Regions from separate parts of the Paenibacillus sp. GL_099_B genome, predicted to be linked through region 4. Evidence: predicted binding sites of a transcription regulator. Region 4 holds the regulator's gene; each other region holds the start of a gene.
What was found. Region 4 encodes LexA, which represses DNA repair genes until DNA is damaged. Its sites were predicted from a motif close to CGAACATATGTTCG; they were not measured.
Positions count from the first base shown of each region.

Region 1 (8,132 bases), 2.8 Mb from region 4:
ATCCGATAACGGTGAATAGGTATTCTGGTTAAACAATGAGATACAATTGGAGATACAGCAAGGTTGTTAGCGGTCGCATGGGAGTGAGCATAATTAATGAATAAATCTTCAAATCTTTCTGGATTATTTCTGTTAGTGGTAGTTTTAATGATATTTGGATCTGTTATTCATGGATGTAACTATGTAACAAGAAAAATACAAGACTCCAATACTGTGAAAAATTTTGATAAGGCTGAACTAGATAAATTACTCTTTGATAAAGATGAGTTTATCGCAAAATTAAAGACTGTTATCAACTTTAATGGTACAGAAGAGGAAAACACTTCTAGGGGAGTATACATGTATCGACTAAATAACTGGAATTATATGTTTGTTTATACATATGATGATTATGATTATGGTGGTATCTATAATAATAAAATTCAATCAGTTTCTCTGTTAGCTGAACCTGATTTCTTAGCTTCGTATAGTCAACTTAGACTAATTTATGAAATTATGAATAATCTAAACAACCCTATGAATATTGAAGATCTGGAAGAAAAAGCGAATAGATATAGCTCAAGGATATCCCAGTCAACCTCTAATGGGTGTGGAGTAACTGAAACCATAAACTCCTCTGAATTCAGTAAGAAATGTGGTTATAAAAATACAGGAGATTCTTCATCTTGGAGTTACAATATTCCGATACATGATTTAGTCCAACAAGGATATGAGGTTTATAGGATTCAAAATAAGAAATAGTTTGAATAAAAGGCATGGTTTATTTGGAGTTTTGAGAATGGAGGAAGACAATTGGCAAAAGGTGCAGGGAATTTTGCTGATGTTTGGAAGCACTGTGTACTGCTCGAACTGGTAGAAAGTTTAGTAGAAACAGAAGCATTCAATAGAGAGAAATTTTCTTATTTTGAAACGCATGGTTCGTTGGAAAAATATAATGTTAACATAAAGACATACAAAGAAACTTCCTATTTTGAAGCAAATAGGGGGATTACTAGAATAATAATGAATCGTGATAAACTTGAATGGGATAATGAAGTCTGGCAACACCCATATTTATTGCTACAGATGAAACAAATAGACGACAAAAGTAAAAAACTGCTCTATAAATCTTCGTGGAGTTTAGTTCTGGAATTGTTAAATAAATTTGAAGTAGATTTTGATATGCAAATAAGGGAAAAGCTTAATCAAAATAAACATATAGAATTAAATGAACGTTATAGAGATCATATGAACTTGAAGTACATTTGTGATTCCGATGGCTATGACGATCTAGATATTATGCTAAAAGAAAACTACAAACCTGACCTAGTGTTTATTGATCCCTATTATAAAAATCAAAATCTTGGGCAAGAGTTAAGGGGAATAATACACAGTTTAAATGCAAAACAAATACAATTCGTTATTTGGGCTCCAAAGTATTCAAAGGGTAATGTTGTAACACAACTGACTAGATTAGAATTGAACTCCATCATGTTAATTAATTCAAATAAAAGTAAAGCTACAGGCATGACACAAAACAAAACCAATGTTCTTACCGAATCTCATATATTCTATTCAAAAAATTTGTCTCAACATATGAAGAGAGTGGATGATAAGCTTGCCTTTTTAAGGAACAATGCATTGGGTTGGTCATAATTGTTTTCGAGTAAAATGCAAGTTTGATCTATTTTGATAGGGGGTATCCATGTGGAAAAGCAATTCCTAAATCTAATTTCTTGTTTTACTAAAGACGACAACTTAACTGGTGACATAAATATTCAGAGCTCTGACTTCAGTGAAATAGTGAACAGATTCAATTTAGCGCTTCGCTTAAAAAATGAAACATTATTGGTTAGTGAGTATATGGGACAAATGATTGCTCCAGTACCTTTCGCCTCTGGAGGAAAAGAGATTAAATTTGTAACTCTGGGATTGAATCCTCATTTAGACACTAAGAGTACCAACAAAACCGTCAAGGAGAAAGAAGCTGCTTTATCCACTTGGGAGGAATATTCAAGATTCTATAACTCGGAAGGTATATTTAAACATGTTGCCGTGCCGATTGGTAGGTATTATAGGGAAATGACACCATTGGCGACATCTCTAATTGAAGGGGAATATACAAGTTGGTTGGATTTTAAACAGGGTTTAACTAAGGAAGAAACAAGCGCAAAAGTTATTAAATCACTTGAGAATTTTTGCGCTGCAGAATTTATTCCTTTTCACTCGCATAGGTTTAAACCACACAGTTCAGATGTTGAAAAGCTCTTTAATACAATTCCTGAATTTAAAAATTATCTAACTTTACTCTTTGATACGATACATAAATCACTTTCAAAAGATGGCTGGATTGTCTGTAATGGTAGTAACTCTTGTGATATTCTGCTTGAGATGGTATCAAGAAATCAGCAATTAGGGTCCTTGGAACTCGTTAAGGATTACAAAGCAGATAAGGCTTATTCTCTTTACTATTGGGGAAATCGACGTGTTGTACTGCTTCATCATTTCTATGCAGCGGCTGGGAGAGGATTAAAACTATCAAGCAACGAAGATAAGAAAAGAATGATCAAGGATGTTATTCAGACTTTTAGGGATAACATGAAATGTTGATTTCACATAGTTTAAATAACAAAACCCACCAAATTAAATGGCGGGTTTTTGTTGTGTTTGTATATTCTTCATTAGAGTATTTTTCCTTCAGAAGAGTCTACGTATAGTATTTGGATAATGAAGTAGATAAGATAAGTCAAATTAATTAAAGAATTTGAAAAAGAATAAACAGTTAGGAGATAAGCAATGTGAAGTAAAAAAATCAGCTTAATAATAATGAAAGGCCTAGTGGCAACCATCTCCAAGAGTTGTTGGCTTGTTTTGTTCAACCGCCGATAATAGATCCTCTTTTTTTGGACGATTTACGCAGAATGGATTCTTTTTTTTTGGTCCAATAAAGTGAATTTTTTCATTGTTTAGGATTGCAGTTTCTTCAATGATAATAAATCCTTGATCATATTTATCTTGAGAAGATGTCAAAGATTTAAGCATCAATTTATTGTTAAATGTCACTTTATGTATCAGTAAGGGAACGTAATGATATTTCTTAAGATAAACCCAGTGGTATGTTATGTCGTTCTTCTCAGCAAATCTGAGATTTATTGGCATTAATGAAAGGTAAACGATAAAGAGAAGGAATAGATCAAAATAACTATCTATAATATCTTCTTTATTTAGAAAAAAGGCTGTTAAGTTTATAAGAAAACAACCTATTATAGTTACGAGTATTGATAAGATAAGTACTTTGGTTAGTTGTCGATAAAGTGCTCTTCTGGGAGTAAACAAAATTCTCTCATGTTTGTTTGCTAATAGCAAAAGTATACCTGAAATAATAACCAAGGGTGAAAAAGTAGGAATCAAAAATTGTAACCAGTTTTCTTTTAGACCTTCGATCATTCAACCACCGCTTTCTTATTTATAAAGTTTATATCGGCAGTTATCAAATTAAATTAAATTTATAAGGACAGAGGATAGAATGTAACTTTGATTTCTCATAGTTTTAATTCGTCATCTGAGTTCTCGTTCTTCTGTTGAGTAGTCCAATTCACATAGAATCCTTTTTCATTTTTTCATAATTAACACGCAAATAAATTGCATGTGTTCACCTTGAAATAGATCTAAAGTTCGACCAGGATTTATTGAGATCTGAAAAAGAATGTTTAGTCAGTAAGGAGCAAAGACAGGCTACTAGTCTACACTTTAAGAAGAGGCATCAAATACATATTTCAAATGAAAAAAGTGGTCTAATAGACCACTCAAAATGTAGAAATAGAATCCAATATTCCGTTATAAAAGTAGAGATAGTCATACTCATATGACCATAGTTCAGTTGCAACCCTTGAACCGTTGTAAGTGCTTATATCGCTTGGATTGCCCCATGACATAAGTACCTGTTCTGTCGTCATGCCGATAGAGATACTATTGTTAGCAATATTGTCCCACGCTTTTTTAGACCAGTTTGGATAACTCGTTTTTGGATTTGTAGAATAAAAGAAGTTGTAGATATCTGACGATGGATATCCGTGCAGAAGCAATTTTAGAGTCACCTTGTTCCCATTTGCTCGATTAGCACTAATTACAAGGTTTCCATCTTTAATATCTAAAGAAGTAAAATACACTTTCTCGATATTATGTAATGGACTCGAAGAAGGAAGTTTATTGGAATTTGCCCAGTAGTATTTCCCCTTGAATCCGCTCTTAATTAATTCATACTGGAAAAAGAAACAGAAGGAGTCAGGCTCTGATTCAAGAATTGTTTCTTCGATTGTTTTTCCATCATTCAGGAGAATAGTGACATAAGTCAAATATCCACTGTATTTAAGATCAATAACCCATCCTGTTTTGTTGGTATCGTACATAAACACTTTTGAACCAAGATAGTATTTAACCCCTTCAGGAATCTTGGTAAAGTTGTTGATGATTTTATTAGACTTAGTTTGACCGTCTTTATTACTCCAAATAAAAACCGAAAAGCCTTCTGAAATGTGTTTAGCTGAATAACCCGTAATACTCAAAAACATTTTTAAAGATATGTAAGTTGTATTTTGATATATCTGAGAATTTGACTTATCGAGATTAAAGCTACCTTTGTTAGAGCTTATGCTGATGCTATTACTATAATTCACTTTGATGTTATCTAGGTCATTTAGTAACTTTACAGGTACATATAAATTGTTGTCATCAGCCAGATAAGTTTTCTGCTTTAATACTTTAATGTTTCCATCCAAAAACACTGCTGTTTCCTCTGGTGCATAAGAATTATCAAGGGTGTTGCCTTTTGCTGCATTTGTAGGAGTAGCCAGAATACAAAAGAATAAAAAAACCGAAAATAAACCAACTAAATATCTAATATTATTTCGCATGTTTCCCTCCAAATTTTGAGATTCAACATGTATAGTATCACACAAGCCATATATTAAATAGAAATATTAAATGAATTGAACAATTCAATAAAAAAGGAGCGCCCAATTACTCAGGTGCTCCTTTTTTATCTTGATATTTAAATAATTCTTCTACAGTTTGATTGAGTATACTATTGCAAACATCTAACACAAAGGTGGGGAAATTTTCTAATAGTTCAACTTCGTGATAATAGCTTAGTCCAATATGTTTATCGTTCATATCTTCAATGGCCATTATCGTAATGTACAAGTCTTTATAGTCGACTGGGTGAATTTGTCCACCGCTATGGATGACTCTATTTCTTACCTCGATTATGAACTGTAGCTGTCTCCAACATTCTAATTTTAATCGAGGCTCAACAGAGATCGCATTAAGTATGCTTTGTATAGCTTTCTGAAGTTCTGCTCCTTTGAGCTGTTTGTTTTGGAGCGAAACTATGTTTAAATCTGTATTCTCTATCAGCTCGTTGCGTATTTTTCTAATTACCATTTCCAATTCAGTTAATGCGGAAGAGAGGATTGAGGATCGCAGTAAATTGGGATACGTGCTATGTAGCTGAAAATAGCGTTCACGGTTTTCGTCCCATACCATTGTTTGATCTTCACCCTCATATTTTGCTGCAAGTCCTTTAACTCGATTTGCAAACAATGTGGCTTGAGATTTTATTGACTCTTCCATGTCTTCAGAATAAATTTTTAGTAGATCAAATTGAGAATTAGCATTTGTCTGTAATACTCGAATCGAGAAATTCATGTTATCAACCTTTCGTTTTAATATTGTTGGTAAAAGACAAGTTTTACAAGAAGAAAGGGTGGAGAAATCCACCCTATAGCTTTATCATTTTATCATTGACAAGATCATACCAATATACTGCACCCGTATTCATATCAACATGATACCATCCGTATGTAGCTATATGGTCGGGGAAATTTTCATATGCACGAATAACATATCTCCCTTCACTTGTGCCATCCTCCATGAAATGAAGTTTGTACTTATCCGCATCTTTCTTTATTTTGTTGTAAACTAAGTCAAAGGCTTTATCTAAGCTAACTTTTACAGTTGGCTGCTTGCCAATATAAAGATTATCCCCTTTTAATGAAACCTTCTCACCAATTGCATTACTCATACTTCTAACTGGTACATATGTAGTGTTCTTGTACGTTATTGCATCAGTTGTGGACTTCTTAGTACCATCTACATAGAGACTGACTTTCTGAATTACTGCTTTAATTGGTGTAGTAGTAGCTGCAAAAGCCGTTGCTCCTGTAATGGTTGATCCGATCAGTATACCGATCACTAGCCCCTTTAACTTGTCCTTCATTTTAATACTCCCTTGTTATGTGAAATAGAATACCTAATGTATTATATAACTTTTTCAATGATACGGACTACAAAAATTCCCTGTTGCATAAAGAACGCATGTTCGGTTTATAATACTGATACAAACAAATGTTCTTATTTGATTATGGGAGTGATAGTAATGGCGAAGAAAGAGCGGACAATCATGTTAATTGACATGCAGTCGTTTTATGCCAGTGTTGAAAAGGCTAAAATGCCACAATATAAAAACAAACCATTGGCAGTTGCAGGAGATCCAGCAAGACGTTCGGGAATAATACTTGCTGCATGTCCTTTAGCTAAAGCAAAAGGCGTGTCAACCGCTGAACCATTATGGCAGTCACTTCAAAAGTGTCCTGAGTTGATTATTGTAAGGCCACATATGCAAGAATATATTGAAGTATCTACGCAAATTATGTCCATTATTGAGGAGTTTACTGACTTAGTTGAACCCTATAGCATCGATGAGCTTTTCGCGGACGTGACCGGATCTCTACATCTTTTTGGAAATGACCCAATTGATTTAGCAAGGCAGATCCAAGACAAGATTTACAATGCTACGGGAGTGTATGCCAGAGCAGGCATTTCGACCAACAAAGTGATGAGTAAGCTTTGCTGTGACATGATCGCAAAGAAAGTTGATGGTGGAGTATTCTTTCTAAGAAAAGAAGAGCTCCATGAGCATATAGGCGATAAACCAATTCGTGATATGTGGGGTATTGGGTCTAGGATGGATAAACATTTATGGAAAATGGGCATTCGAACAATAAGACAGCTTGCGAATACTCCTCTGTCAAAATTGAGAAGCAAATGGGGCGTAAACGGAGAGGTTATTTGGAGAGTAGCAAATGGACTGGATGACTCTCCAGTAACAATTAATACTCATAGTGTACAAAAGGATATTGGGAACGGTATGACGCTGCCTAGGGATTATACAGAAGCTTGGGAGATTGAAGTAGTCATTCAAGATATATGTACAGAAGTGTGTAGACGTACACGTAAAAAGGGATTAATGGGTAGTGTAGTTACAATGAGTTTATCGGGAGCTGACTTTGATCACCCAACTGGATTTCACAGACAAGTTAAACTGCAAGATCCAACCAATATAACTGTAGATGTATGCAATATAGCTAAACGTATTTTTCGTCAACACTGGGACGGTCAACCTGTAAGACGAGTTGGAATATCTCTGTCCAACCTCTCCAATGCCGAGACATATCAACTGTCTTTATTTGATGATCAGGAACAAAAACGTGCGATTGATAAGGTCATGGATGACATAAAGGATCGTTATGGTGACATTGCCATACTTAGAGCAAGTTCTATTACCTCTGCTGGGCAGGCCATAGACAGATCAAATAAAATTGGAGGTCACTATAAATGAGTAAAAAACTTGAGGCAAATGGAATATGGGAATCGAGTCGCATGATGCTTCCACAGCATAAAGAGAGAATCATTGAACATCGTTCAAAAGATAATGATTTAACTAAACCTCTTTTACACGAAGATGAGTTGGAAAATATTTATCAAAACATAGGAATATCATATAGATATACAGAAGAGGCTGAATTTGAAGTTTTTGATTTGAATTCGATAAGACTGGTCAGCGGAATAATTTCAAATATTAATGAAATAGGGAAGAAAATAAGAGTTGAATGGGAAGACGATTACGAGTGGATTGATATACCGAAACTGGTTGCGGTTAGACTAAAAGGAGGAATATTCGAATAATGAAACAAAGTGCTGAAGAGTTGGAGTTGGTGAAAAAATACGCCGAAATGCCATTACTTTTAGATGTAATAGAGGAAGACAAGAAGAGAATAGATGAGAGCAACGTCATCTTAAAAAAAGAATTGAAA
Region 1 covers NZ_CM174430.1:1,543,045-1,551,176, forward strand. Annotated here, with positions in the region: gene AC3ITG_RS07025 (hypothetical protein) at 97-741, shown strand; gene AC3ITG_RS07030 (hypothetical protein) at 793-1,635, shown strand; gene AC3ITG_RS07035 (hypothetical protein) at 1,687-2,589, shown strand; gene AC3ITG_RS07040 (hypothetical protein) at 2,815-3,426, opposite strand; gene AC3ITG_RS07045 (hypothetical protein) at 3,786-4,892, opposite strand; gene AC3ITG_RS07050 (hypothetical protein) at 4,999-5,685, opposite strand; gene AC3ITG_RS07055 (hypothetical protein) at 5,759-6,256, opposite strand; gene AC3ITG_RS07060 (DNA polymerase IV) at 6,416-7,657, shown strand; gene AC3ITG_RS07065 (YolD-like family protein) at 7,654-8,004, shown strand; gene AC3ITG_RS07070 (YhjD family protein) at 8,004-8,132, shown strand, end outside.
Region 1: a site for LexA is predicted at 6,378-6,391, ahead of AC3ITG_RS07060 (DNA polymerase IV). Genes of this name have one in related genera too.

Region 2 (8,132 bases), 720 kb from region 4:
ACAACGACGTAACAGCGATCGAAAGTCTGATCCATCACCGCAGTAGTCACCCAAATTACCACCCACAATTCAAAAGATACGGAGATTCTGCAAACGTAGCGGAGGGGATGGAATTGGAACTGCAGAAGCGAAGCGTTCGCCTTTATCCCCGGATTTTCCCTATTGAGAAGGGAATCAGAAAAATCTGGGGATAACAGCGATCGAAAGTCCAATCCATCCCCGAAGCGGTCACCTTTGCACCAAGCCTATCTTTTCAACTAACTATGAAAGAAGTGGATCTATCTTGCCATCAGTTACACTGGAACGCAGCCGCAAAAAGCGGCTTGAACATGCACATCCATGGATATATAACAATGAAATTGCCTCTGTTGAAGGAAACCCCGAGCCGGGAGATCTGGTCAACGTATTGAATCACCAAGGTCGCTATCTCGCGACGGGTTACTATAATCCTGCATCTCAAATCACAGTTAGAGTCGTGGCATATCAACCTTTGGAGTTTGAACAGATGGACACCGCGTTTTTTGCAGCGCGATTCCGCGATTGCTTGCGCCACCGGGAGCGTTTTATTCAGGATGGAGAGGCATACCGTCTTGTTTATGGGGAAGCTGATTTCCTGCCAGGACTGATCGTTGACCGTTTTGGCAGCATCCTTGTTGTTCAATTGCTCACATTGGGCATGGACCGTTGCCGCGAAGCGATTGTACAAGCTCTAATTGAAGTGATGCAGCCGGAAGGCATCTATGAACGCAGTGATGTGTCCATTCGTGAACTGGAAGGCTTGGAACAGACAAAAGGACCATTGTATGGGGATTGCCCGCGTCATGTCACGGTAACGGAGAACGGATTGCTCATTAAGGTGGATATCGTGGAAGGCCAGAAGACAGGGTACTTCTTTGACCAGCGCGAGAATCGTGCAGCCATCGAACCGCTTATGAAGGGTTGGGGTTACAAGAGTGGTATTACGCTCCAACAGACTGAACAGGATGGTACGCAGCAGTTGCTTCCTGTGAATAAAAGTGGCAAGGTTGTGACGTTCCCTTATTGGGATGGGGCCACTGTGCTGGAATGTTTCTCCCATACAGGCAGCTTCACATTGAACGCCTGCAAATATGGAGCCAAAAAAGTAACATGCCTTGATATCTCAGAGCATGCGATTGAAAGTGCACGAACCAACGTAGAGCTGAACGGTTTCACTGAACGGGTCGAATTTGTCGTTGCGGATGCATTCCAATACTTGCGTGAGCAGGTGAAAGGCCTCGATGAGCGTAACGTACGCGCGCGTGCTGGCGAACAGAAAGTGGATACTTCCAAAGCACTTGCATCCGGTGGTAAAACATTTGATGTAGTTATCCTCGATCCGCCAGCCTTTGCCAAAACGAAATCAGCAGTTAAAGGCGCATGCCGTGGATATAAGGACATCAATTTGCAAGGAATGAAGCTGGTGAATGAGGGCGGGTATCTGGTAACCGCAAGCTGTTCATACCACATGCGTCCGGATCTCTTCCTGGAAACCATTGCAGATGCAGCCGAAGATGCAGGCAAAGTACTGCGTCTGATCGACTGGAAAGCAGCCGGAAAGGATCACCCGCAAATTTTGGGCGTAGACGAAGGTCATTACCTGAAATTTGCCATCTTCGAAGTGCGCAGCAAAAAGAATTAATCGAGCGATTTTCATTTAAGTCGAACATACATTTACGCAAAGAGTCCACAGTTTTCATAAGCTGCGGGCTTTTTGCTATGCTCGCGCAAAAGCTCTCTGGAATTGCCGGATAGTGGCAAACGTATGTTCCGAACCAAGTCAGATATGTTATACTGGGAATTAAAATCTGTTCGTGATGGTTTGGAGGATTAAACATGTCCGTACGCTTTGTTATTGGCCGGGCAGGCAGCGGCAAGAGTGCGCTGATTACCCGGGAAATCACATCCCTGCTTCAAAAGGAACCGCAAGGTAAACCACTGATTCTGCTGGTCCCGGAACAAAGTTCGTTTCGAACCGAACAGTCACTGGTATCTTCAGGGGCTATTAAAGGTACCATGCGTGCTGAAGTGCTTGGTTTTCGCCGATTGGCCTACCGGGTAATGCAGGAGGCAGGTGGTTCTGCACGTATTCCCATTGGAGCTGAAGGAAAAAAAATGCTGCTCTACAAAGTGCTCCAGCGTCGTAAGGAAGAATTGAAGCTGTTTGGAGCATCAGGCAGTCAGCTGGGATTTATAGGAGACTTAAATGATTTATACAGTGAGTTTAAACGTTATGAACTTGACCCTACATCACTGGAAGAAGGACTTTCCGCATGGAATACTTCCTCTTCTGCACCGATTTTGGGAGACAAGCTGCATGACTTGCTTCTTATATACCGTGACTATGAAAAGGAGTTAACCGAACTATATATCGATGATGAAGACACGTTGACTGAACTGACAGAGCGATTGCCAGAAAGCACGTTGCTGCAAGATGCACAGATCTGGATCGATGGATTTCAGGGATTTACCCCGCAGGAAATGAGTGTCATTGGAAGACTTATGCTGCAAGCTTCTTCGGTGACAATTGCATTGACTTTAGATCGTGTTTACGACCACGGCGCACTTCCTGGAGAACTGGAGCTGTTTCATCCCACGGCGAGTGCTTACACGCGCCTCAAAGGCATGGCTGAGGATCTGGGTGTCCTTAATGAGACAACCTTGCTTCAACCGGAAGTTTTGCCTAGATATGAAGGCAGTCCTGGACTGGCGCATTTGGAGGCTGGCTTTGATCGCAGAGTTCGCTGGAAGAGTGAGGGGCGTGATGCGGGTGTCCGACTTTACGCCGCTGAGAACCGCCGGGCTGAGATGGAAGGAGCACTTCGTGAGATGCGTCGTCTGGCGCAAGATGAAGGTGCGCGTTACCGAGATATGGCAGTGCTCGTTCGTCAGTTGGATACATATGCCGACATTGCTGAGCCCCTATTCAGGGACTATGGCGTGCCTGTCTTTCTGGATCGGAGAAGAAATGAACTACATCATCCATTATCGGAATTTATTCGTTCAGCACTCGATATCATTCGCCGTCGCTGGCGTTATGAGGATGTGTTTCGCTGTGTCAAAACAGATCTGCTGCTTCCACGGGACGGTTCCATCACACGTGAAGATATGGACCAGCTTGAAAATTATATATTAGCTTGCGGAATTCACGGATACCGCTGGACAGATGGCAAGCCATGGAAGTATGTACCCAGCCTGTCCCTGGAAGACAACGATCAGGATGTCCGCAGCCGGGGCCGGGAACTAATGCTGTCCTTAATGGAAAAATGCCGTACGGTGATTGTTGATCCACTGGGTGCTTTTGAGAAACGAATGAGCAAGGCAAAGACAGCTAAAGACCAATGTGCGGCGCTTTACAGATTACTGGAAGATGCCGAGATTCCTTGGAAGCTGGATCAGATGTCAGCAGAAGCCAAGGTCCAGGGTGATCCGGAACGTTCGAGAGAACATCGTCAAATGTGGGGGGCTGTCCTTGATCTATTAGATCAGATGGTTGATATGATGGGTGCCGAACGGCTGGATATCGATCTATTTGCCGGGCTGATGGAGACCGGATTAACCGAACTGAAGCTGGGACTTGTTCCTCCAGCGCTTGATCAAGTGTTGGTTGGATCGATGGACCGTACACGTCTTCAGGATATTAAGTACGTATTTATTCTGGGTGCTGTAGACGGAGAACTGCCTGCTGTGCCTCAGGATGATGGTGTATTAACCGAGCAGGAACGGCTGTTGTTGACAGAGAGAGGTTTGGGGCTTGGGCCGGGAGCAACAAGACAAATGCTGGATGAACGCTTTCTGATCTATACAGCCCTGACAGCGGCGAGCAAGCAGTTATGGCTGAGTTATCCCGTTGCAGATGATGAAGGGAAGACATTACTGCCCTCGGAAATTGTACGACATGTACGGAAGATGTTCGGTCTGCATGAGCAGCCATTGCTTGCCCAGCCGCCAGTTACCGATGCTGAAGAGATACACTGGTCTTATGTTAACCATCCTGGTCAGAGCCTCTCTTATCTCATCGGACAATTGCGCAGATGGCGCCGTGGAGAAGATATTCCTGAAATGTGGTGGGCGATCTATAACTGGCATGTCTCTAGGGAGACGAGCAGACCTCAGCTAAAACAATTGCTTGGATCGGTCTTTTATCGCAATCGGGCGTTACCTCTGCGTACGGCTACCAGCCGCAGATTATATGGTACAGAGGTAAGGACGAGTGTCTCTCGAATGGAGCGTTTTGTGGCATGTGCGTTCTCCCATTTTGCTTCTCATGGGCTGCGGCTGAAAGAGCGCCAGTTGTACCGCTTGCAAGCCCCTGATATTGGACAATTGTTCCATGCTGCCTTGAGTCAGCTTGCAATACGTTTGCGTGAGCAGAATCGCAGCTGGGGCAGTCTGTCTCCGGAAGAATGCCGGAAGGAAGCGGAGCACACCGTGGAGCAGATTGCCCCACAATTGCAGGGAGAGATTTTGCTAAGCACGAAACGGTATGGTTACATCTTCCGCAAGCTGAAGGATATCGTTAGCAGGGCGTCGGTTATTCTGGGTGAACAGTCCAGACGGGGAAGCTTTGAACCGATTGGGTTGGAGCTTGATTTTGGACCAGGTAAACCCCTGCCGCCGCTTCGTTTTGAATTGGAAAATGGCTGTGTGATGGAGATTGTGGGTCGGATCGACCGCGTGGATGTGGCTGAAGGAGAAAACGGCTTGCTGCTGCGAGTCATTGATTACAAATCCAGCCAGACCGATCTTAAACTGCATGAGGTGTATTATGGCCTGTCATTACAGATGCTTACGTACCTGGAGGTACTGCTTAGTGCTGCCGAGGAATGGCTTGGAGAATCGGCGATGCCTGGAGGAACACTCTATTTCCATGTGCATAACCCGTTGCTTCAATCCGCGAACGGCATGACATCTGAGCAGGCAGGACAAGAACTGCTGAAACGGTTCAAAATGAAAGGCTTGCTGCTGGCGGATCGGGATGCGATCGCTCAAATGGACAATACCCTGGACAAGGGCTATTCAGCTATTATTCCAGTTGCACTTAAGGCGGATGGCAGCTTTTATAGTAGCGCTGCTGTAGCTACGCCAGAGCAATGGGATACCTTGCTGGCTTCAGTTCGCAGCAATATACGTGAGATTGGCACCCGGATTACGGAAGGGGATGTCGCGATTGAACCTTACCGTATCCAGCAGGAGGTTGCATGCACCTTTTGTCCGTACAAGCCAGTCTGTCAATTTGATGAAAATATCGAAGGTAATGAATATAATCTGTTGTCCAAACCGGGCAAACAGCAAATCTGGGACATGCTGTCTCAGGGCAAGGGAGGGGAAACATCATGACGAATATGCCAAAACCGGAGGGAAGCTTCTGGAGTGATGACCAATGGAGTGCCATCTCACAGAGTGGAGAAGACATTCTGGTTGCTGCTGCAGCGGGTTCCGGGAAGACGGCTGTATTGGTTGAACGGATTATTCGCAAGATTGCAGACCCTTCCCGCGGATTCAGCGTAGATCGTTTGCTGGTTGCGACATTTACGAAAGCTGCTGCTGCCGAGATGAAGCAGCGGATACGTGAAGCACTGGAACGTGCACTTGAAGAGCAGCCTGCGGAAGAACATCTGCGCAAACAACTGTCATTGCTCGGGCGAGCATCCATTACGACACTGCATTCATTCTGTATGGAAGTCATTCGTCGCTATTATCAGCAAATACCGCTAAACCCGGCTTTCCGGATTCTGAATGAAAATGAAGCAGAAATCATGCGGCAGGAATTATTGGAGCAGTTGTTTGAAGAAAAGTATGGGGAAGAAGACGAAGGCAGTACATTCCGCGAATTGGTGGATTGGTTCAGTGGGGAACGAAACGATGATGCCATGCATCGACTTGTGCAGCGTTTGTATGATTTCTCACGCAGTCATTCCTGGCCGGATCATTGGCTTGCGGAGATGGCATCTGCTTTTCAGGTGGAAAGTGTCGAAGCACTTGGGCATTCTGCATGGGTTCAGAGTATTTTGCGCGATGCCGCTCTTGCTTTGGGTGGTGCTGCTGGCCTGCTGCGCCAAGGGATCAGTATATCGATACAGCCGGAAGGTCCGAAACCTTATGCGGATACATTAAAAGAAGATTTGGCAATGGTCGAAGAGCTTCTGTCAGCTGTTGAGGTCATGCCGTGGGAGAGATTGCCTGAAGTGTTTCAGCCAGCAGCTTTTGGCAAGCTGAAGCCTTGCAAAAAGGACCAGACGGACCCGGGGTTACAAGAACAGGTTAAAGAACTGCGTGAGGCTGCGAAAAAAGCCGTGACGGACCTGAAAGGGTCGTTGTTTGGAAGAAGTGCATTTTCTTTCTGGCAGGAGCTGGAGCAGGCGGCACCACTAATGCAGGAACTGTCCAACCTGGTCAGTACATTTGGAGAGCGATATCGACAGGCCAAACAGGAGCGCGGTCAGGTCGATTTCAGTGACCTGGAGCATTACTGTCTTCATATTTTGCGCCATGAAGATTCAACCCCTGAGCTGTCCATGCCTTCGGATGCAGCAATGGAATATCGGGCACGTTTCGATGAAGTGCTGCTGGATGAATATCAGGATACCAATACAGTGCAGGAAGATATCGTCAGACTGATTTCCAGAGAAAATCCAGGAAACCGATTCATGGTTGGTGATGTAAAACAGAGTATTTACCGTTTTCGTCTGGCTGAACCCGGTCTGTTTCTGAACAAGTACCGTCAATACGCAGCGAATTCGGATATGGAAGTGGACGGAGAGAGAGATTCATTGAATGCAGGAAGACGTATTGATCTTGCTCGTAACTTCCGCAGTCGTGCAGAAGTTGTCCATTCGGTCAACATGTTATTCAAGCAGCTCATGAACGAAGGGGTAGCCGAGATTGCCTATGATGAACGAGCGCAGCTAGCTTATGGTGCTACTTTCCCGGCAGAGACGCTTGGAGATGAGGCTTACACACCTGAACTCATGTTGATCGATCGTCAAGGCGGAGGACCAGATCTTACGGAAAGCACGGACGAGAATGGGGATGCGCTACCTTCTGCTGAGCTGGAGAGTGCCGAGCTCGAAACCGCCCAGCTGGAGGCTCGGGCCATGGCTCGCCGTATTCGCGAAATGGTCGGAGATACGGATAAGCCAGCCCTGAATGTTTATGATAAAGCCCTTCAATCCATGCGCCCTGCGCGTTATGGAGACATTGTCATTTTGCTGCGTTCTGCCCTGATGTGGGCTCCACTCATGATTGAAGAATTCAGACAGCAGGGTATTCCTGCCGGAGGGGAGCAAAGCAAAGGCTATTTTCAGGCGACGGAAGTGGAAGTGATGTTGTCCTTGCTGCAGATTGTGGATAATCCAAGGCAGGATATCCCACTTGCTTCAGTGCTTCGTTCGCCGATTGTCGGATTGGATGAAGAGGAATTGGCTCAGATTCGTCTTGGGGACAAGAGACAGTCTTTTTATGATGCTGTTGTATCTGCTACAGGATCATTCACTAGTTCGTCGAATGTTTCGAAACAGCATGGCGTGCAAGCTTTGAATCCCAATTCATCTGCAATCCAGCTGCAATGGCCGGAAGCCTGGTCGGAAATGGAACAGGGGCAGCAGGAATCGGCTGTATCCGCCGAGGCAGACGTTATGGAAGGCGTACAAGAATCCTATGTACATGCTGATACAGATGAGGTTATGAATGCTGGTATAGATGCAAGTAATGGTGGACGTATAAGCGAAGATACGAATAGGGAGAACGGTACCAGCTCAGAGCTGCAACAAAAGTTAATTCGCTTTATGCGTCAGTTGGAACAATGGCGGCTTGAAGCCAGACAAGGCAGCCTGAGTGAACTCATTTGGCGCATGTATCGGGAAACGGGTTATCTGGACTGGGTTGGCGGCCTACCGGGAGGCATGCAGCGTCAAAGTAATTTGAAGGCTCTGTATGATCGCGCTCGGCAATATGAGCAGGCAACGGCCAATCGTGGATTGTTCCGCTTCCTGACCTATGTATCCAGACTACGTGAGAACGGGGGAGATCTCGGCACCGTAGCAGGTGGTTCTGGTGAACAGGACAATGCAGTACGCATCATGACGATTCACCGGAGTAAGGGCTTGGAATTC
Region 2 covers NZ_CM174430.1:5,066,250-5,074,381, reverse strand. Annotated here, with positions in the region: gene AC3ITG_RS23065 (class I SAM-dependent rRNA methyltransferase) at 284-1,660, shown strand; gene addB (helicase-exonuclease AddAB subunit AddB) at 1,855-5,358, shown strand; gene addA (helicase-exonuclease AddAB subunit AddA) at 5,355-8,132, shown strand, end outside.
Region 2: a site for LexA is predicted at 1,777-1,790, ahead of addB (helicase-exonuclease AddAB subunit AddB). Genes of this name have one in related genera too.

Region 3 (8,132 bases), 1.8 Mb from region 4:
CAGGAAGCACTACCGAAGGAAACACCGGCACTAGCGGCGAATAACCAAAGTTTCTGCGGGAGACACTAACCTTGTCTTAACTTGCAGTCAACTTTTGGTGAAGTGAGGTGGATGGCTGTGACAGTCAGCTGGATCGTAACAGGTTTGGGGATCATTGTCAGCCTCCTGGGTTATTACTTGACTCCAACTGCCTGGGGTTACGGAATTTTGGGTTTTGGACTTGCACATGTGCTTCTGGGTGTGCTCGACATGTTCAGACAGCCTAATCGCAGCCGTTATTAGAATGGCAGCCGCACGGCAAGCATTTTTGGCAACCATCTCAGTGGCAGCCAAAAATGCTTTTTTATTTTGAAAAACCTCATAAAATTAGACTTTTGCTTGGCGTATCCTCTATAATGTTACAGAACATATGATTAACTGAAAGGGTGACTGGTTTGAGTTCAGAAAATTCATTTGATATCGTGTCCAAAATGGACTTGCAGGAATTGACAAATGCCGTTACACAAACGGAAAAGGAAATTGGCACGCGTTATGACTTCAAGGGCAGCAAGAGCAGTCTGAAACTGGATAAGGATGCGTTAACGATCGTATCTGATGATGAGACCAAACTCAAGGCTGTTATCGATGTGCTGCAATCCAAGATGGCTAAGCGAGGTTTACCTTTAAAAAACATTGATTATGCAAAAGTAGAGCCGGCTTCTTCAGGTACAGTCCGCCAGCGTTTGAATTTCAAGCAGGGGATTGATCAGGATATCGCTAAAAAAATTAATATTCTGATTCGTGACTCCAAGATGAAAGTGAAGAGTCAGATTCAGGGAGATCAGCTCCGGGTAACAGGTAAAAGTAAGAATGATTTGCAAGCAGTTATGCAGTTGTTGAACGGTGCCAATCTACCTCTGGATCTTCAATATACAAACTTTAAGTAATATCTCCTCATTTGTAGCTAGGCATGTTTTTTGACACTGCAATTGGCGTATATTATACTAAGTGTGCATTGCTGGCAGATAAGCATCAAAGTCCAGTCATCATCGTTTGCTGACTTTGTGAAAAGCAGTACATCTTCTGAAGTCACCGGAACGTTTAAAACGGTTTTGCGTTTGAACGGTTGACTTTATTTTTTGCGTTTTTACATAGTGAGAGCACTTTAGTGCTGATTGACAGTGAAACTGTAAATTTCATGTTCCGGATGATGAATACGGGATTAAGATGAATGTTTGGAGTAATGGAGGATAAGAGGGAGGGCGTCTTGTGAATTTACCCAACCGGATTACGCTTGCACGAATTTGCTTAATCCCTTTTTTGATGGTGTTCCTGCTCGTAGATTTTCCGTTCTATCCAGAGCCGTTGCAATTGGGAAGCTTATCGCTTCCGTATAATCAATTGATTGCTGCTGTCATTTTTATCATTGCAGCAAGCACGGATGGAATTGACGGCTATCTGGCGCGGAAAAATAATATGGTCACCAACCTGGGGAAATTGCTTGATCCGCTGGCTGACAAGTTGTTGGTTACTGCGGTGCTGATTTCGCTTGTGGAAATGGGCAAGTTGGATTCCTGGATTGCTGTGGTCATTATTAGTCGTGAGTTTGCGGTTACTGGCTTGCGTCAGATTGCATTATTGGATGGTTCGGTTGTTGCGGCAAGTGCCTGGGGCAAACTGAAGACCGTCGTGCAAATTGTGGCGATTGTGCTGCTGTTGTTGAATAATTTCCCGTTCTCATTCACGGGTATTCACATGGACGTTATCGCCGTTTGGGCTGCAGCGATTATTACGATTTGGTCAGGCATTGATTACTTTATCAAAAACAAAAATTTGCTTCATTTATCAAAAGCGTAACGTTTTTAAGGTTAAATGGGGAAGCATGAAGAAATCATTTGTACGAAGGGCAATAGGAAATTATCCTATTGCCCTTTGATCACTCACCACGTGTACAGGAGGATGCTGAATGAAGGCAGAAATCATTGCAGTTGGCACAGAATTGTTGCTTGGACAAATTGTGAATACCAATGCCAGATATCTATCCCGTGAATTGGCTGCGATCGGGATTGATGTATATTTCCAAACGGTGGTTGGTGATAATCTAAATCGACTTAGTGACGCCATTCGCATCGCTCAGGGTCGTGCAGACGTCATTTTATTTTCTGGGGGCATCGGTCCTACACAGGATGACCTGACCAAGGATGCGATTGCGGCGGTCTTGAACCGCAAGCTACATATAGATCGAATGGCCATGGACAAAATCGAGAGCTTCTTCCGAGATCGCAATGTAGACATGACCGAAAACAATCGTCGTCAGGCGATCGTTATAGAAGGCGGGACACCGCTGGCGAACGAAACAGGCCTTGCCGCAGGAAATGCAATTTCCGACAATGGCAAGCATTATGTAGTGATGCCTGGACCACCGAAAGAGCTAATTCCTATGTTTGAACAGGAAGTTAAGCCTTGGTTGTTCCAGCATGTACTGACAGAAGAAATGCCGATCTACTCGAAAATGCTGAAGTTTGCAGGAATTGGCGAATCGGCATTGGAAGACCGACTCCTTGATCTGATTGATACACAGACAGATCCTACCATTGCTCCTTATGCAAGTGAGGGAGAAGTTACGGTACGTGTATCTACAAAGGCTCCAAGTGAGAGTGAGGCAAAGCTGAAGCTGGATGTAATGGAAGTTCAGATTCGGGAACGATTGCCAGAGCATCTCTACGCGAACGAGGATGTGCCTATAGAGTACACAATTGTTACCATGATGTCTGATATGGGTTTGACCCTTAGCGCGGCTGAGAGCTGCACAGGAGGGCTCGTCATGCAGAGTCTGACATCAGTTCCTGGCAGTGCGTCGATGCTTAAGGGCGGAATTGTATGTTACTCCAATGAAATTAAAGAAAAGCTGCTCCATGTGCCGCATTCCTATCTGGAAGGTGAAGATGCACCGGGCGCAGTGAGTCCGGAAGTCGCCAAAGTGTTGGCAGAGCAGATTCGCATGATTGGGGATGCCGACTTCGGTCTGTCAGTGACAGGTGTAGCGGGACCTGGTTATTCCGAACGCAAACCGCCAGGACTTGTCTTCATCGCTCTGGCCCAACGTGGTAAAGAGACAGAAATTCATGAACTGCGCATTAATGGCAATCGGGAGACGGTTCGGATCCGTTCAGCGAAAGCGATTCTTTACCGTTTGTGGCGCAAGCTTGTGGAGATGGACTAGTCACAGTTCGGATTGCATTTGCCATGGCAAACAAGTATAATAAAGGAAGACGGAAGAACCGTAGAATCAGGCTCTACAGCCTTGTTTACGGTTCTTTTTTCTGTTTAATGGAAAGTTTCCTTGAGGAAGAGGCGCCTCGGCCTTTGCAAAAAAAACGAATGTATGTTCGAAAAAAAGCTTGGCAAACGTGTTAAAACAAGGTATCATTATCTTATAAACAGTAAAGGGTGTGAGCTTATTGTCAGACCGTCGTGCCGCGCTTGATATGGCGCTCCGTCAAATAGAGAAGCAATTTGGTAAAGGATCCATCATGAAACTGGGTGAGTCGACTCACATGAATGTGGAAATTATACCCAGCGGTTCCTTGGCTTTGGATATTGCATTAGGAACAGGCGGCTTGCCTAAAGGCCGTATTGTTGAAATATATGGACCTGAATCTTCTGGTAAAACAACCGTAGCATTGCATGCTATCGCTGAAGTACAAAGAGTGGGTGGACAAGCTGCATTTATCGATGCCGAGCATGCTCTTGACCCACAATACGCAAGCAAACTTGGTGTTAACATTGACGAATTGCTTCTGTCTCAGCCAGATACGGGTGAGCAAGGGCTTGAAATTGCAGAAGCTCTTGTACGTAGTGGTGCTGTGGATATTGTCGTTATTGACTCTGTGGCTGCATTGGTACCAAAAGCAGAAATCGAAGGCGAAATGGGTGATTCCCATGTCGGTTTGCAAGCGCGTCTGATGTCTCAGGCACTGCGTAAACTGTCTGGTGCAATCAGTAAATCCAAAACGATCGCGATCTTTATCAACCAACTTCGTGAAAAGGTCGGGGTTATGTTTGGTAACCCAGAAACAACACCAGGTGGTCGTGCCCTGAAATTTTATTCCACGGTACGTCTGGATGTACGCCGTATTGAGAGTATCAAATCAGGAAATGACATGATTGGTAACCGTACGCGTATTAAAGTGGTGAAAAACAAAGTAGCACCTCCGTTTAAACAAGCGGAAGTGGATATCATGTACGGTGAGGGTATTTCGAGAGAAGGCAGTATCATTGACATTGGTACAGAGCTGGACATCGTCAATAAAAGTGGTGCATGGTACTCATACGAAGGTGAGCGTTTAGGACAAGGCCGTGAGAACGCGAAGCAGTTCATGAAAGAGCATAAAGATATTGCTGAAATCATTGAACAAAAAATTCGTGTAGCCAGTAACTTGACTACTGCAGTTCCTGCGCCAACTAGCGAAGAGCAACAAAAAGAAGCAGCAGAAGAACAAGAACTATTTGAAATTAACGAGTAACCCTCCCTTGTAGGAAGGGCCCTAGAGGGCGTTGCCCTCTGAACTCCCAAAGCTTGTCTGATTGAGCTTGGCTCGATCTAGCTTGGGGTATGGTGTGTGCGCTCGCGCTGTCCAACAGCCTCTGTCCGAATGGGCAGGGGCTGTTGGCACGTTTACTGTTAGGGAGAGGCCGGATATTGTTTCCGGCCTTTTGTATTAGCGTCTGATGTCTCTATGAAGATACGCTAAACGTATTCAGTGTAGCTGTGTTATCTCCGTCGGAGATGTGCTAATCGTATCCGAGGAAGTCTTTTAATTTGCTATGTACTTGTCAGTTAGGCCGTGCAGTTCACAGACACACAAAATGACATGGAAGGGGAGACCGAAATGGATCAACATGAAGATGATTTATATGAAGAAGCCGAGCTGGAGGGAATCTCCCAATTCCCGGATAACGAAGAACTTACCATTACACGAGTTGAACGAACGAAGAGCAGGGAAGCTCGTTACCGAATTACCTTTGGTTTATATTCGATCACGGTGCTTGAAGATGTAATGATTAAATATCGGATGACCCGGGGAAATACGTTTCTGAAAAAGGACTTGGAAGATATCATAGTAGCTGACGAGCGACAGCGGACGTATGTGCAGTCTTTGCGATTTCTGGAGCATAAACCCCGCACACGCCACGAATTAAGTCAGAAGCTTCGTCAGAAAGAGTTTGCTGCACCGTTGATTGAAGAGGCCATGGATCGGCTTGAGCGGGAGAATTTGGTCGATGACGAACTGTTTGCGAAGGAATGGACTCGTCAGCGTATGGAGGGCCAGCGGAAGGGAAAACTGTGGATAAGGCAAGAGCTGCGTCAGAAGGGCATTGCCAATGAGCTGATTGCTGAAGCACTGGAAGGTGTAAGTACGGATACGGAATTTGAGACAGCTCTAACCGCCGGACGAAAAAAATGGAATCAGGTCAAAGGAGACATCAAGGAGAAGAAACGTAAAACGCTTCCCTTCTTGATGCGACGAGGTTTTTCCATGGATATGGTGCGTCGGGTCGTGAATTGTTTAATTGAAGAAGACGAGGCGGGGGACCCCGAAGAAGACGAAGCGTTGTTATGGGATTAGCAGACTGTACTCACTATACTGCATTCTCTTGACAATTTCTTTCGTCAAATACTAAAATGGACATGAGTCTGTAAGAAATGGACAACCCTTTTTCCTTCCAAAAAAGCGGTTTCTGTTTTTTAAGATTTATACCATTCATGATTATGGGTTCGCTGGAGACGGTGAATAGTACGTGGCAACATGTACACTTGAAATGAAAATCGGCGGGGGATCGCCGTGAGTATTCGTTATTCCCAAAAATATGTTAGGCTTGAAAACTGCAAATTGACCCAAGGAATGCCTTGGAGGAACCAACGAGGAGGTGAACAGTATGAATCCTGCAATCACGATCGCTCTCGTTGCAGCCGCGCTATTCATTGGGTTCGGAGTAGGATATTTTATTCGCAAATCTCTTGCAGAAGCTAAGATCTCCAGTGCGGAAGAAGCTGCCGTACAAATCGTGGAGAACGCGAAGAAAGAGGCAGAAGCACTGAAGAAAGAAACGGTGTTGGAAGCGAAGGATGAAATCCATCGCATTCGCGCCGAAGCTGAAAAAGACACTCGTGAACGTCGGAACGAAATTCAACGACAAGAAAGACGATTGTTGCAAAAAGAAGAGTCGCTGGATAAAAAATTGGAATCACTCGAACGTAAAGAAGAGCAAGTGGCTAACAAAGAGAAACGAATTGATGAGACACAGCAGCAGATCGAGATGATCTACAAAAACCAGGTGACGGAGCTGGAGCGCATATCCAACCTCACTATGGAAGACGCACGCAGTATCATACTGTCCAACGTAGAACAGGAAGTTCGTCATGAGACGGCTCAAATGATCAAGGACATTGAACAGCAAGCGAAGGAAGAAGCGGACAAAAAGTCCCGCGAGATTATTACACTCGCCATCCAACGCTGTGCGGCTGATCACGTGGCGGAGACAACGGTATCCGTTGTTACTTTGCCAAATGAAGAAATGAAAGGCCGGATTATCGGTCGTGAAGGACGTAACATCCGTGCGCTTGAAACCCTTACCGGGATTGACCTCATTATTGATGATACGCCAGAAGCTGTTATTCTGTCGGGCTTTGACCCGATTCGTCGTGAAATCGCCCGTACTGCCCTCGAAAAACTGGTGGCTGATGGACGTATTCACCCGGCACGGATTGAAGAGATGGTGGAGAAATCCCGCAAAGAAGTGGATGAGCGTATCCGTGAATACGGTGAGCAAGCTACCTTTGAAGTGGGCGTGCATGGTCTGCATCCGGACTTAATTAAAATTCTGGGCCGGTTGAAGTTCCGTACAAGCTATGGTCAAAACGTCTTGAAACATTCGATGGAAGTCGCTTATCTGGCTGGATTGATGGCTGGCGAACTCGGAGAAGACGTAACCCTGGCAAGACGTGCAGGTCTATTGCATGACATCGGTAAAGCGCTGGATCACGAAGTGGAAGGATCACACGTCGAAATCGGCGTGGAACTAGCGAAGAAATACAAAGAACATCCGGTTGTAATCAACAGTATCGCGTCCCATCACGGGGATTGCGAAGCGACTTCGGTTATTGCCATGTTGGTTGGTGCAGCAGATGCGCTTTCCGCAGCAAGACCAGGCGCACGCCGCGAAACGCTGGAAACGTATATCAAACGACTGGAGAAGCTGGAAGAGATTTCGGAATCGTTCGAAGGTGTCGAGAAATCGTATGCAATTCAGGCCGGACGCGAAGTTCGCGTTATGGTACAGCCTGAGAAAATCGATGATGCTGAAGCATTCCGCCTCGCGCGTGACATCACGAAGATGATCGAGAACGAACTCGATTATCCGGGTCACATCAAGGTCACCGTCATCCGGGAAACCCGTGCGGTTGAATACGCAAAATAGAGCATTACGGAAAAGTGGCCGCAGTAGTGGGCCACTTTTCCTGTTGATAGCCTGTTAAAAGGCATTTTCATAATAAAATTGGTGAGCAAGAGATAGAGGTCCTGCGAAGTTTCGGATGCTTTGAAGAAGGTTCCGCTTGGTAGGGATTAAGGAGGCAGTAACATGAAAGTTTTGTTTATTGGTGATATTGTGGGGAACGTGGGGCGTAAGGCATTGAAGGAGAACCTCCCCTACCTCAAAACGAAGTATAAGCCACATGTGGTCATTGTAAATGGGGAAAATGCAGCGGCAGGCCGGGGAATCACCGGGGCAATTGCGAATGAATTTTTCAACTGGGGTGTGCATGGCATCACTCTTGGTAATCATACCTGGGACAATAAGGACATATTTGATTTTATAGATGATGAGCCACGTATGATTCGTCCTGCGAACTTTCCTCCAGGAACACCAGGGCGTGGATACACCGTAGTCAAAGGAGAAGGCAAGGAGCTAGCGATTGTCAATCTGCAAGGGCGGACGTTCCTGCCCGCTCTGGATTGTCCATTTCGCGTTGCTGATGAAATTGTGGATGAACTGCGTCAAGACCATAAATGCATTCTGGTCGATATGCATGCCGAAGCAACGTCAGAGAAGATTGCCATGGGCTGGCATCTGGATGGACGTGCATCGCT
Region 3 covers NZ_CM174430.1:2,565,022-2,573,153, forward strand. Annotated here, with positions in the region: gene AC3ITG_RS11960 (RodZ domain-containing protein) at 1-44, shown strand, start outside; gene AC3ITG_RS11965 (hypothetical protein) at 112-282, shown strand; gene AC3ITG_RS11970 (YajQ family cyclic di-GMP-binding protein) at 435-926, shown strand; gene pgsA (CDP-diacylglycerol--glycerol-3-phosphate 3-phosphatidyltransferase) at 1,249-1,836, shown strand; gene AC3ITG_RS11980 (competence/damage-inducible protein A) at 1,946-3,202, shown strand; gene recA (recombinase RecA) at 3,441-4,505, shown strand; gene AC3ITG_RS11990 (regulatory protein RecX) at 4,872-5,609, shown strand; gene rny (ribonuclease Y) at 5,920-7,461, shown strand; gene AC3ITG_RS12000 (TIGR00282 family metallophosphoesterase) at 7,624-8,132, shown strand, end outside.
Region 3: a site for LexA is predicted at 3,358-3,371, ahead of recA (recombinase RecA). Genes of this name have one in related genera too.

Region 4 (8,132 bases):
TCTATAATTTCAATAACTTTTAATAAAAAATTTTATCTTTTGTTATTACGGTATAGTTCAAGCAGTCCCAAAACAAAAAAACATTGTTAGGTTTTATGGATAAAATACATCTCATAAAACCTAACAATGCTTGAGTAGTACACTAAAAATACGATTTATGATGCACTGAATTCAGCAATGATTCGTTCCAATTCGGATAAATGCTTGATTTGATGGTCAGGCACATACGATTCGGTATTCTCTTTATTCTCACGGTTAATCCAAACAGACTGAATGCCTGCAGACAATGCTCCACGAATATCAGTCGTAAGCTTATCTCCAACCATCATGCTCTCCTCAGGTTGCACTCCCAGCTTACTCAATGCGTGCTCGAAGATCGAAGGATCAGGTTTCCCTTTACCGAACGAACCCGAGATAATAATTTCGTCAAAAAAAGGAGCCAATTCAGGAACGCCATCAAGTTTCTCTTGTTGTAAAGCAGGACAGCCGTTGGTTAAAAGCAAAAGCTTGAACTTCCCTTGTAGATGACTCAACGTTTCCATCGTTTCTTCATAGACATGGGGTCTTGATCTCCGCTCAGCCCCAAATTGTGAGGCGAGTTGTTCCGCAAAATCTTCACGATCAACACCCAGCTTTAACAAGCCTTGACGCCATGACTCTTTACGATATGCGGGTGCAAGCTGCTCCAACTGGCGAAACTCCGGCTGGTCCCCACCCGTGAAGTTAGCCCAAAGACCTTCAAACGGGTTAATCCCAATCATTTTGGTAAACGAAAAAGTTTCATAAGACTCATACAGATTACGTGCCTCATTACGAACAGCTTCTTCAAGGTCTTCGGGTTTAACGCCCGTCTCTTCAGCTGCGATCAAGCAAGTCTCATGAAATGCCTCTCGAACACTGCGCTCATCCCACAGTAAAGTATCATCTAGGTCGAACAAAATCGCTTTTAACGCCATTTCGGTCATCTTCCCCTTTATGCAAAATTACTTTTTCTCGTATGTTTCCACGGTGATCTGATGTGCTTTGGCGAATTTCAGAAGACGTTCAGTTATTGCATCGGTATCATAACGATTGAGTAGTTTGGTAAATACCCATCTCTTACCTCGTGCATTATGCTCAATCACAACCGTACCTGGCTCAATTCTGAATTTCACGATATCGTCGACTCCAATTGAGCGCTCACGGTTCCCTTTTGTCGTCAAAATCCGATTACTTCCTATTTTGACATAAGGACGACGGAGCATGAAGATGACTGCCAAAAATACATACAGCAACAAGGTCACCCAGTCCCAAGTGGTCATCGGAGCTTTGACAAGAAATGTACTCATAAAGAGGTACAGGAATGCTAGTCCGATCAGAAAAATAGGAAACAGAAGACTGCGTCCTTTAAATACGTCCTCACCTGGTGTACCGGAAACCGGTTTACCGCTTTTTTTACGTTGCTGATTCAACTGCTTAGAATTTTTCCGAACCGTTCTCTCGAACGAACGCGACATGAGAATCCCCCTTAGATGTTCTTTGTATCGGCTTACATAACTGCAAACCAACATTTCCCCCTATAATTTGCAACCTCTAGATAACAGGAAGAAACCTAAATATCATAATGATATCATTAGGTTTCCTTAATGTTTGAGTTTGCCTTGGTGGCCTTGATCGTTCTCATCATCTACAATTTCAATCGTATCCAGTTGTTGTCTGAAATTGCTTCGAATGTTATTCAAATAAATTTCTCTAAGCTTGGCACGTTCTGCGAGCTCTTCCTCTGTCAATCCAGTGGATTTTTGCTTACGGGCCAATTCATTAATACGTGCTACCAGACTATCTATATCCAAGCTTGTCCCCTCCAAAAATACAAAGTCACATTAACTTTGACATGATAAGGGCAGCTTGTCAAGCTGACACGCATTAGCGCGTTTGGATATGCAGATTTATTCTGTGAATTGAGGCAGTATTAAGACTTGCCCCACCTGTATTGAAGTTGAATGAAGTTGATTCACTTTCTTGATTGCTTCTATATATACACGTGTATCCATTGTTTCAGGTTTGTGATCCAATGATATACTCCATAGCGTATCTCCTTGTGAAACTGCCATCTTCCCCCCAGGCAACAGATCGTTCTCATTGCCAGCGAACACAGTCAATACTGTACTGCAACCAACGAGTATGATTAAGCTTACGATTATTAATTTCAAGACCCAAGTTGGGACATTACCTTTTGCAAAAACCTTCTTAAAATTCCTTATGTTAGTTTCAACCACTTCTGAATGCACCGGTTCGTAAATACTTTGATAAGTAGAATATCTCATTAAATATCGACCTCCAAACGTTTGTTCCTATCCGTTGAAATCAATATAACACGAACAATTGTTTTGTACAATAACTTTTTAGAACAATTGTTCGCTTTTTTTTGTTGCATCCTACATTCTATTATCTTTCTTCTATTGTATAGAAACTGTCATTTGCAGTATTTGATTAGACTCAAAGAAAATTTTCATCTTTATTTGCAAAAAAACATTGATTTTATGGCATTTTATTTAGAACTTATGTTTGTACGAACGGAGGTTCTATGTTATAATTTTCCCAAACGTTACTAAATGGGGTTGATACGGTATGTCGAAGATATCCAGCAGGCAACAGGCTATTCTGGAGTTTATACGCAATGAAGTCCGGTTGAAGGGGTATCCTCCTTCCGTACGCGAAATTGGTGAAGCTGTTGGATTGGCTTCCAGCTCTACAGTACATGGACATCTGGATCGTTTGGAGAAGAAAGGTCTAATTAGACGTGACCCAACCAAACCAAGAGCCATTGAACTTCTCAGCCAGGAAGAGTCAGAGCATTCACATCAGTTTGCTCACAGCGTTGCTCGCATTCCTGTCGTGGGTAAAGTTACTGCAGGGGTTCCGATCACAGCAACAGAAAATATCGAAGATTACTTCCCTCTTCCTACGCATTATGTAGGCGAACAGAAAGTATTTATGCTTTCGGTCGTGGGAGACAGTATGGTTGAAGCAGGCATTGTTAACGGAGACTATGTTATCGTACGTCAGCAGCAAACTGCAGATAACGGCGATATCGTAGTAGCCATGACTGAAGACGATGAAGCAACGGTAAAAACGTTCTACAAAGAGAAAGATCATATTCGTCTTCAACCGGAAAATTCGACTTTTGAACCGTTGCGTTTGAAACACGTTAGCATCCTGGGCAAAGTCATTGGCCTTTTCCGTGATATTCACTAATATGTATTGAAGTTGTTCAGATGTTTCACAATAAGATACTTAGAGAGGTTGTCCCGTTAAACGGGACAACCTCTTTTTTCTCATACTACTTATATTGTTCTACGTTAGCCGACTATTCGCTGCGTTTAAGAATGCTTTTATGATGAGAAAACACATCAAAACTCTGTTGGCCATGGTAGGAACCCATTCCACTTTCTCCTACGCCGCCAAACGGGAGATAATGTGATGTCATATGAGACAATGTGTCATTAATACAACCACCACCAAAAGATACTTGATTCAGAACCTGATTCTGCAGATCCTCATCCTGAGTGAAGAGATATAATGCCAGTGGTTTGGGACGGCGAACAACCTCATCTAGCATGGGATTGAGGTCGGTATACTTAAATACAGGAAGGATTGGACCAAAGATCTCTTCTTGCATCACTGGGGATTTCCAATCAACTTCCCCCAAAACTGTTGGTTCAATGAGCAGCTGATCACGTTCAGAACGTCCACCGATCATTGCTTTGCCATCTTGGAGCAAAACCGATAAACGATCAAAGTTACGTGCGTTGACAACGTGCGGAAAATCAGCATTTTTCATCACATCGTCTCCAAATTTATCCTGAATTTCTACGCCGATTAATTCCAATAATTTGTCATGTACGTCCTCGTGTATAAGCAAGTAGTCCGGAGCGACACAGGTTTGCCCTGCATTCAGAAATTTACCGCGAACAATGCGCTGAGCTGCCAGCTTCAAATCCGCATCCTGATGAACAATGACCGGACTCTTACCACCTAGTTCCAACGTAACTGGAGTCAAATGCTCAGCTGCTGCCTTCATAACAATGCGGCCAACACCTGTACTGCCTGTAAAGAAAATATAATCAAACTTTTCTTTCAACAATGCTGTGCTGGTCTCTACTTCCCCTTCCATAACTGCCAGGTACTCACTAGGAAATATCTCATGAACCAAATCATAAGTCAGACGTGATACGGCTGGGGTTAATTCAGACGGCTTAATAATGGCACAGTTACCCGCAGCAATGGCTCCAATTAGAGGGCCGAAAGCTAATTGGAACGGATAGTTCCATGGTGCAATAATAAGAGCAACTCCATAAGGTTCAGGATAAATTAAGCTTGTGCCATCAGGTATAGCAGAATTTGTAGGCACAGGTTTTGGTTTAGCCCATTCCTCCAAATGTTCCAATGCAAAATCCAGTTCACCCAACACGATCCGAATCTCAGAGCCATAAGCCTCTGTTTCAGATTTATTTAGATCCGCACGAAGTGCGTCAAGAATACGTTGCTGATACTTCTCAATTCCCTGTCTTAATTGCTGAAGAGCACGAATACGGTACTCAATAGACTTAGTTTGACCTGTATAAAAAAATGTCCGCTGTGCGGCAACCAGTTGCTTCTCTTGTTCCATATTAACATCTCCAATTAATTGTTCAAAATTTAATTTCTAAAAACATAAATGAATTATAACGCAATTATATGAAACTATCAACATATAGATACTGTAAAAATAGAGCAAACAATTAAAACGTACTCTCGCTTCAACGATATGATCATAATTTAATTAACCATTCTATTTCTTATTGACTACATAAAAAGCCTTAACACTAATATGCTAAGACTTATTCTACGAATACTAGCTTCCTCTTTACATTCTTATTTCCGTTCCTGTATAACTCCAACGTGATGTATCCGCCCTTCCAAATGGTGGACACGTGTTCTGTCTATATTTACTCTTCCTGAATTTTTTCTTCATTATATACACTTTGAGGGAGGTTACTTACTGACATCTCTTTATCAGAATAGGATTGACAAAAAAAGAAGTGATTGCTACAATGGCCCTCATATCAAAAGGAAGGATGATTCAGATGATTCGTCGTCTAAAAAAACTAAAGAATGTAGCTACCGCATCACGCTTCTAAGTTACTCAGAAATATAACTTAGAAGCGAGGAAATTAAAATGAATATAAACCAATTTAATCACTGGTCTGAAATTAAGTATTTAAAAGATATTGTAACCAATCCATTAATCGAAGTTGGCGATTACTCCTATTACTCTGGTTATTACGATAACAATTCTTCTTTTGAAGATGGATGCGTGAGATATTTATGGGGAGATGAAAAATCGAGGAGCTTATTCAACCCTATTGAGGAATTTGGATGGCAAATAGATCGATTAATTATTGGTAATTATGTATGTATCGCAGCCGGTGTCGTTATTCTTATGGGAGGAAATAACAATCATCATGCGGAGTGGATCACTGTTTATCCGTTTGCTGATCAAATTAGCCGTTCCTTCTCAACCAAAGGTGATACCATTATAGAGAGCGATGCATGGATCGGCATGAATGCAATGATTATGCCGGGTGTTACCATTGGTGAAGGTGCAATTGTTGCAGCAGGCTCAGTTGTAACAAAAGATGTCGCCCCTTACACGATAGTAGGTGGAAATCCTGCAAAAGAGGTAAAGAAGCGTTTCTCAGAAGAAGAAATCATGAAGTTAAAAGAAATGCGCTGGTTTGATTGGAAGAGAGAATCAATTGAAGCAGTCACTCACTTGCTTTCGAGCTCTTCAATAAACAAGTTATATGAGCATTATTTATCAGAAATTAAGGACTGAGCTCCTATAGACATAAAGCTAGGTAGAATAATATTCTACCTAGCTTTTTTATATCCCCTTGCCCACAAAAAGAAAAACCCCTCAGCGCTAGAGCGCCAAGGGATTGAGCTATTAGTACAACGTGATATATTGATCGCGTTCCCATTGGTGGACTTGTGTACGGTACATGTCCCACTCAATTTCTTTCAGCTCATAGAAGTGAGCCAGGGCGTGGTCGCCGAGAGCATCACAGATGACTTCGCTGCGGATCAATTCGTTCAATGCTTCTTTCAGGTCAGCTGGCAAGCTTGGAATGCCTTCTTCCACACGCTCTTCTTCTGACATGATGTAGATGTTACGGTCAATCGGAGCTGGTAAGGAAAGCTCACGTTTGATTCCGTCCAGACCTGCTTTCAATAAAACAGCCAAAGCCAAGTAAGGGTTAGCAGCCGGATCCGGATTACGAACCTCAACACGTGTACTCAGACCACGGGAAGCTGGAATGCGGATCATTGGGCTACGGTTACTGGCGGACCATGCTACATAACAAGGGGCTTCATAACCTGGTACAAGACGTTTGTATGAGTTCACAGTTGGGTTCGTAATTGCTGCAAACGCACGCGCATGCTTCAAAGTTCCAGCCATGAAGTGACGTGCAGTTTTGCTCAGACCCAGCTCGTCCGACTCGTCTACGAATGCGTTCACTTTGCCTTGGAACAAGGATTGGTTACAGTGCATACCGGAACCGTTCATACCAAACAGCGGTTTCGGCATAAAGGTAGCATGTAGACCATGCTGACGTGCAATCGTTTTAACAACGAGTTTGAACGTTTGGATCTGGTCTGCTGCTTTTAGAGCATCAGCATATTTAAAGTCGATCTCATGCTGACCTGGAGCTACTTCATGGTGGGAAGCTTCGATCTCAAAGCCCATTTCTTCAAGTGTGATAACGATGTCACGACGACAGTTTTCACCAAGATCCGTAGGCGCTAGGTCGAAATATCCACCTTGGTCATTCAGTTCGTTAGTCGGGTTTCCTTTTTCGTCTGTTTTGAACAAGAAGAACTCTGGTTCAGGACCGACGTTGAAGGAAGTGAATCCCATTTCTTCGGCTTCTTTCAGGTTTCGTTTCAAGATGCCACGCGGATCTCCTGGAAACGGATTACCATCCGGAAGATATACGTCGCAAATCAGTCGAGCAACACGGTTCTCGGCTACCCAAGGGAAAATCAGCCAAGAATCGAGATCCGGATAGAGGTACATGTCGGACTCTTCAATACGTACATAACCTTCAATGGAAGATCCATCAAACATCATTTTATTATCCAGAGCCTTGGTAAGTTGGCTCACAGGGATTTCAACGTTTTTGATTGCTCCAAGCAAATCGGTAAATTGCAAACGAACGAATCGTACATTTTCTTCTTTTGAGATGCGTAGTATGTCTTCTTTAGTAAAACTCACGATACCCTCTCCCTTTCTTCTCTGCGTATTTGGCTTGCCTGTTATATTTGTACATTAGAATATTGCATGGGTCAAGGAGTCCTCCTACCCAAAAGCAGGATTTCCCCTGACCTACGAGGTTATACGAACTTATTTTTTATTAAAGAAACGGGAAAGCTCTCCCTGGATGAGAGATACTTGTCCAGGTCTCTTACCTGACACCAGTTGTTGTTTAAGCAGACGATGCAGTTGGGAATCCGACAGCTCTCTACGTTTCACTTCCGTATCGGGTGTAATAACAGTCGCTTCTTCTGACTCTTTGGATACAGGATTCATCACTTGTTTAATGCCCGCGATGTTAACTCCTTTTTCAATCAGAGCCTTGATTTCCAGCAATCGTTCTACGTCATTGAAAGAGAACAAACGCTGATTACCTGACGTTCTCGCAGGAACAATCAAACTGTGCTGCTCATAATAACGAATCTGACGCGCGGACAGATCCGTAAGTTTCATTACAATACCTATCGGGAATAAGGCCATATTTCTGCGAATTTCGTCACCCATCATTCATCAACCTTCCAGTCATCTATTCTTCACTCTATTGTACATTTAGTTATTACTAAGTGTCAATGATGTGTTAGATAAACTCACAATAATTTACGTTCTTTCATGGTCTGTAATGCCATCAAAACGCCATATTTAACATGAGAGTACGTTAAACCGCCTTGCATATAGCCAATATAAGGCTCACGGATAGGCGCATCTGCAGACAATTCAAGGCTCCCACCCTGTATAAACGTACCTGCCGCCATGATGACAGGATGCTCGTAACCCGGCATGTCCCACGGTTCAG
Region 4 covers NZ_CM174430.1:4,343,302-4,351,433, forward strand. Annotated here, with positions in the region: gene AC3ITG_RS19615 (HAD family hydrolase) at 156-956, opposite strand; gene AC3ITG_RS19620 (hypothetical protein) at 984-1,496, opposite strand; gene AC3ITG_RS19625 (DUF896 domain-containing protein) at 1,623-1,832, opposite strand; gene AC3ITG_RS19630 (LysM peptidoglycan-binding domain-containing protein) at 1,929-2,306, opposite strand; gene lexA (transcriptional repressor LexA) at 2,611-3,237, shown strand; gene AC3ITG_RS19640 (aldehyde dehydrogenase) at 3,350-4,651, opposite strand; gene AC3ITG_RS19645 (CatB-related O-acetyltransferase) at 5,201-5,860, shown strand; gene glnA (type I glutamate--ammonia ligase) at 5,972-7,300, opposite strand; gene AC3ITG_RS19655 (MerR family transcriptional regulator) at 7,430-7,843, opposite strand; gene AC3ITG_RS19660 (methionine gamma-lyase family protein) at 7,927-8,132, opposite strand, start outside.